2 regions of the Streptomyces sp. NPDC058240 genome follow, and region 2 is predicted to be linked to the other one. Evidence: riboswitches for the same ligand, from Rfam matches in the RefSeq annotation. Region 2 holds a riboswitch; the other holds the start of a gene.
The links. Region 2 has a riboswitch for S-adenosylmethionine ahead of thrC (threonine synthase). Riboswitches for the same ligand answer to the same signal wherever they lie in the genome.

Region 1 (3,166 bases), on a different contig from region 2:
GGCGTTACCGGCGTACGGATAGAGTGAAGGCACCAGCCACGGCCACCGAGGGAGAAAGCCAGCCGTGATCACCGCGATCGTGCTCATCAAAACCAGCGTGGACCGGATTCCCGAGATCGCCGAGGCCATCGCCGCGCTGGACAGTGTCAGCGAGGTCTTCTCGGTCACCGGTACGTACGACCTGATCGCCATGGTCCGGGTGGCCAAGCACGACGATCTGGCCGACGTCATCCCCGGCCGGATCAGCAAGATCCCCGGCGTCGAGGCCACCGACACGCATGTGGCGTTCCGTACCTACTCGCAGCACGACCTGGAGGCCGCCTTCGCCATCGGCCTCGACGCGTAGGCACACCCCCACGGTGTGACACTTCGGCGGGGGACGGGCTCGGCTGCCCGTCCCCCGCCGAAGTGCTGTGTGCCCGTCAGAGCTGCGCCGCACCCCGGTCCGGGACGCAGCGGCCGTCCTCGGTGCGGTACTTCCACTGGGCGCCCTTGCTCACCAGTTCCTTGACCGCGCGGACGAAACGCTCGATGTGCTCGTCCGGCGTACCGGCGCCGAAGCTCACCCGGATCGCGTTGAGCGAGCGCTCGCCCGGCTCGGCCTCCGGCGCGCCGCACTCCCCGACCTCCTGCGGGTCGCTGCCCAGCAGGGTGCGGACCAGCGGGTGGGCGCAGAACAGTCCGTCGCGGACCCCGATGCCGTACTCGGCGGAGAGCGCGGCGGCGAAGTGCGAGCTGTTCCAGCCCTCCACCACGAAGGAGATGACGCCGACCCGCGGGGCCTCGTCGCCGAACAGCGAGAGCACCTTGACCTCGGGGACCTCGGCGAGGCCGGACCGGACCGCGCCCACGAGGTGCTGCTCCCGGGCGACCAGGTTGTCGAAGCCCGCCTCGGTGAGCGCCTTGCAGGCGGAGGCGATGGAGTACACCCCGATGACGTTGGGGGAACCGGCCTCGTGGCGGGCGGCGGTGGAGTGCCATTCGACGTCCACGCCGCCGTCGGTGCGACGGGCGACCTTGCGCGAGGCGCCGCCGCCCGCGAGGTAGGGCTCGGCCTGCTGCAGCCAGTCGGACCGGCCGGCGAGGACGCCCGAGCCGAAGGGCGCGTACAGCTTGTGTCCGGAGAAGGCGACCCAGTCGACGTCCAGCTCGGCGATGTCGACAGGGTGGTGCGGGGCGAGCTGCGCGGCGTCCAGCACGATCCGGGCACCGTGCGCGTGCGCGGCGGCGGCCAGCTCCTTCACCGGCCACAGCTCGCCGGTGACGTTGGAGGCGCCGGTGACGCAGACCAGCGCGGGGCCGTAGGGGTCGCGGTCGGCGAGGGCCCGCTCCAGCGTCTCGACGGCCTGGGAGGGGGTGCGCGGGGCGTTCAGGTAGGTCACCCGGGCGTCGCGCCACGGCAGCAGCGAGGCGTGGTGCTCGGTCTCGTACACGAAGACCTGGCAGTCGGCCGGGACGACCGCGGCCAGCAGGTTCAGCGAGTCGGTGGTCGAGCGGGTGAAGATCACCTGGTCGTCGGCGCGGCAGCCGAGGAACTCCGCGACGGTCGCGCGGCTGTTCTCGAAGAGGTCCGTGGAGAGCTGCGAGAGGTAACCGGCCCCGCGGTGGACGCTGCCGTAGTACGGGGCGTACGCGGCGACGTCGTCCCAGACGCGCTGCAGGGCGGGGGCGCTGGCGGCGTAGTCGAGAGCGGCGTAGGTGACCTCACCACCCGTGACCAGCGGAACCGTCACATCCTTGCCCAGAACCGGCAGAGGGGCACAAAGCGACTGGTCGGCGGCAGCGGTGAAGACAGACATGGCGAACTCCCGTAAGAGGCAGGCGAATTGCATGCGCCGGCGGAAACGCGGCAGCGCAGCGGAGAAAAGAGGGGTGTGCGGAGGAGGGCCGACGGCCCTATCGCATTCGCGTGCTCACAAGAGACTCCCTAGGGACCAGGACCCCGGGGGTTGGCATTCACAGATGCCGAGGGGCCCGCGCTTGCCGCAGACCTCGCTGCCTACGGCCTGGTCTTCACCCGGGGCACCCCGCCACGGACGGAGGGTTGCCGGACAGCGGGCCGGGGCCGTAGTCGCTGTCACTCATGACCTGACCAGCATCTTGCCATACGCACGAAGACGCGCAAGGCGCAGTCCAGGATCCGGACTGCGCCCCGCGCCACATCTGCGCCTGTTTCAGGCGTTGCTGGCCGCCACCCAGCGCTCCAGCGCACGTGCCGCCGCCCCGGAGTCGATGGACTCGGCGGCCTTCGCCATCCCGGCCGCGAGCTGCTCGTTCAGCGTGCCGTCCGCCGCGTCCAGCGCCACCAGCGCCGCCGCCGAGTTGAGCAGCACGGCATCGCGCACCGGTCCCCGCTCGCCGCCCAGCACCCGGCGGGCCACATCGGCGTTGTACGAGGCGTCCGCACCGCGCAGGGCCTGCACGGGCACCAGTTCCAGACCGACGTCGCGCGGGTCGAACGCCTCCTCGCGCACCGCTCCGTCCCGGACCACCCAGACCCGCGAGGTCGCGGTCGTCGTCAGCTCGTCCAGACCGTCGTCGCCGCGGAAGACCAGCGCCGAATTGCCGCGCCCGGCCAGCACCCCGGCGACGATGGGCGCCATCTTCAGGTCGGCCACGCCGACGGCCTGCGAACGCACCCGGGCCGGGTTGGTGAGCGGCCCGAGGATGTTGAACGTCGTCGGCGCGCCGAGCTCCTTGCGGGCCCTGGAGACGTAGCGCAGGGCGGGGTGGAACTTCACCGCGAAGCAGAAGGTGATGCCCGCCTCCTCGGCGACCTCGACGACCCGCTGCGCGGAGAGGTCCAGGTTGACGCCGAGCTTCTCCAGCACATCGGAGGAACCGCTCGCCGACGAGGAGGCGCGGTTGCCGTGCTTGACGACCTTGGCGCCGGTGCCGGCGATGACGATCGCCGACATGGTGGAGATGTTGACCGTCTTGGCGAGGTCACCACCGGTGCCGACGATGTCGACCGTACGACCGGGTACGTGGATGGTGTGGGCGTGCTCGTACATCGCCCGTACCAGGCCGGACACCTCGTCGATCGTCTCGCCCTTGGCCCGCAGCGCCACCGCGAACCCGGCGATCTGCACATCGGTCGCCTCACCGCTCATGATGCGGTCCATCGCCCACGCGGTGTCGTCGGCGGTGAGGTTCTCACCGCGCA
Region 2 (3,166 bases):
GGCCACGGCCGGGATGATCGAGATGCCGGCGCCGTCCGGCGTGGCCGTCTCCAGGCCGCCCTCGAAGCGCACGTCGTCGTCGTTGACGTACACGTTCACGAAGCGGCGCAGCTTGCCCTGGTCGTCCAGGACGCGGGCGGCGATGCCCGGGTGGTTCTGCTCCAGGGACTCGATGACCTGGGAGAGGGTCGAGCCCTCGGCCGGGACCTCGGCCTGGCCGCCCGTGTAGGTGCGGAGGATGGTGGGGATGCGGACCTTGACGCTCATGGTGGGTGCCCTTCCTGAAGTCTCGGGTGGTCAGCTGGTGGCGAGGCCGGCAGCGCGGAACGCGTCCAGGCTGGGCCGGATCGTCGCGGTCGCCTGAGAAGTGTCGGCCACCGCGTCGAGGGTCTTGAGGCCGTCACCCGTATTGAGTACGACGGTGGTCAGCAACGGGTCGATCAGACCGGCCTCGATGAGCTTCTTCGTCACGCCGACCGTCACACCGCCCGCCGTCTCCGCGAAGATGCCCTCGGTGCGCGCCAGCAGCTTGATCGCGTCGACGACCTGCTCGTCGTTGACGTCCTCCACGGCACCGCCGGTGCGGCGGGCGATGTCCAGGACGTACGGGCCGTCGGCCGGGTTGCCGATGGCGAGGGACTTGGCGATCGTGTTCGGCTTCTGCGGCCGGACGTCGTCGTGGCCGCCCTTGTACGCGACCGAGACCGGCGAGCAGCCCTCGGCCTGGGCGCCGAAGAGCTTGTACGGCTTGTCCTCGACCAGGCCGAGCTTGATCAGCTCCTGGAGGCCCTTGTCGATCTTGGTGAACTGCGAGCCGGACGCGATCGGGATGACCAGCTGATCCGGAAGCTGCCAGCCGAGCTGCTCACAGATCTCGTACGCCAGGGTCTTGGAGCCCTCGCCGTAGTACGGACGCAGGTTGACGTTGACGAAGCCCCAGCCCTCGCCGAGCGGGTCGCCGATGAGCTCGGAGCAGAAGCGGTTGACGTCGTCGTAGTTGCCCTCGATGCCGACCAGCTCACCGCCGTACACCGCGGCCATGACGACCTTGCCCTGCTCCAGGTCGTGCGGGATGAACACGCAGGAGCGGAAGCCGGCGCGGGCGGCGGCGGCGCCGACGGCACCGGCGAGGTTGCCGGTGGAGGAGCAGGAGAGGGTGGTGAAGCCGAAGGCGCGGGCGGCCTCGATGGCCTGCGCGACGACGCGGTCCTTGAAGGAGTGCGTGGGGTTGCCGGAGTCGTCCTTGACGAACAGCTTGCCCTGCTCGACACCGAGCTCACGGGCGAGGTTGTCGGCCTGGACGAGCTTGGTCCAGCCGGGATTCAGGTTCGGCTTCTCGGCGACATCGGCAGGGACCGGCAGCAGCGGCGCGTAGCGCCAGATGTTGGCCGGTCCGGCCTCGATGCGCTTCTTCAGCTCTTCGGGGGAGCCGCTCGGCAGGTCGTACGCGACTTCGAGCGGCCCGAAACAGGACGCGCAGGCGAAAATGGGGCCGAGTTCGAAACGCTCGCCGCACTCGCGGCAGGAAAGGCCCGAGGCGGGACCGAGGTCGACGGCTTCGGCGTTGGCGTCAGCGTCGGCGGAAGAATTGGTGCTTACTGCAACGGTCTGCGCAGCCATGGTGGCGAGGCCCTTTCTCCTCATCTTCCTCGCGGCGCGTTTCGCCACGAGACGGAATTGGCACCTTCCCCACCTGACCTCACGGTCGGCGGGGGGGTTGCCGGGACTTCAACGGGCCGTTCCCTCAGTCCCTCTGGATGAGCGCTGTGGCACCGGATCTTCGATCCGGGCATTTATCGGCGGACGGACCCCGGCATGCGATGGTCGTCCGCGTTGTTCAAGACTGTAACCGAAGCACCGGACTGTTGAGATAGTCGTCCGAACCGCGAGATGGATCACATACAGGGAGTATCGACCGTGCTGGAAGAGGTCGAATGCTGGCTGGCCAGGCGTTCCTGGTCGGCCGCCGACCGCCCGTTGGACCGCCTCCTGGCCGCCAGGGCCACGGCCGGGGAAGCGGGCCGCGGGAGCGTCAGTGTCGTACTGCCCGCGCTGAACGAGGAGGCGACGGTCGGCGAGATCGTCGCGACGATCCGGCGCGAGCTGATGGAGAAGGTCCGGCTGGTCGACGAGCTCGTGGTGATCGATTCCGGTTCCACGGACGACACCGCGAAGGTGGCCCGGCAGGCCGGCGCCCGGGTGGTGCACCGGGACGCGATACTCCCCCGGATACCGGCCGTGCCCGGCAAGGGCGAGGTGCTGTGGCGCTCGCTCCTGGTGACCGGCGGTGACATCGTGTGCTTCATCGACGCCGACCTGAAGGACTTCTCGGCGGACTTCGTCTCCGGCATCGTCGGCCCGCTGCTGACCGACCCGGACGTGCAGTTCGTGAAGGCGATGTACGACCGCCCCTTCGGCGACACGGCGGGGCAGGGCGGTCGCGTGACCGAGCTGGTGGCCCGTCCGCTGCTCAATCTGCACTGGCCGCAGCTGGCCGGTTTCGTCCAGCCGCTGGGCGGCGAGTACGCCGTGCGCCGCTCCCTGCTCGAACGGCTGCCCTTCCCCGTCGGCTACGGCGTGGAGTTGGGCCTCCTGGTCGACGCGCTGCACACGGTGGGGCTGGACGCGCTGGCCCAGGTCGACGTGGGAGTGCGCAAGCACCGGCACCAGGACGGGCAGGCGCTCGGCCGGATGGCGGCGGCGATCTACCGGACCGCGCAACTTCGGCTGTCCCGCGGCCACCTGGTACGCCCGGCGCTCACCCAGTTCGAGCGCGGCGCGAACGGCTTCGTACCGCGCACCCATGCCGTGGACACCGAGGAGCGGCCCCCGATGTGCGAGATCGCGGAGTATGTTTCGCGCCGCGCGGCCTGACTTCGCACGTTTGGGCGGTTCGTGATCGGGCTAGATTCCGCAACATGGTCTCCGAGCACGAAGCCCAGTCCTCCGCCCATCCCTCCGCCCAGGTCCTCGTCGCGTCCAACCGCGGCCCGGTGTCGTACATCCTGGGCGCGGACGGATCGCTCGACGCGAAGCGGGGCGGCGGCGGGCTCGTCTCCGGGCTGAGCGCCGTCGACGACAAGCTGTGGGTGTGCGCGGCGCTGGGTGACGGGGACCGGGAGGCGGTCCGGCGCGGGGTCGGTGAGCCGGGCGTACGGATGCTCGA

Region 1: linked by a shared signal. The riboswitch ahead of ACFVX4_RS00780 (aminotransferase class V-fold PLP-dependent enzyme) and the one ahead of thrC (threonine synthase) in region 2 are both predicted to bind S-adenosylmethionine.

Annotation. Positions count from the first base shown of each region.
Region 1 covers NZ_JBHVWT010000001.1:168,891-172,056, forward strand. The annotation lists gene ACFVX4_RS00770 (rhomboid family intramembrane serine protease) at 1-68, shown strand, start outside; gene ACFVX4_RS00775 (Lrp/AsnC family transcriptional regulator) at 65-346, shown strand; gene ACFVX4_RS00780 (aminotransferase class V-fold PLP-dependent enzyme) at 423-1,799, opposite strand; SAM riboswitch class IV at 1,972-2,089, opposite strand; gene trpD (anthranilate phosphoribosyltransferase) at 2,175-3,166, opposite strand, start outside.
Region 2 covers NZ_JBHVWT010000009.1:83,455-86,620, forward strand. The annotation lists gene ACFVX4_RS17835 (MoaD/ThiS family protein) at 1-267, opposite strand, end outside; gene thrC (threonine synthase) at 298-1,620, opposite strand; SAM riboswitch class I at 1,638-1,764, opposite strand; gene ACFVX4_RS17845 (glucosyl-3-phosphoglycerate synthase) at 1,918-2,874, shown strand; gene ACFVX4_RS17850 (trehalose-6-phosphate synthase) at 2,919-3,166, shown strand, end outside.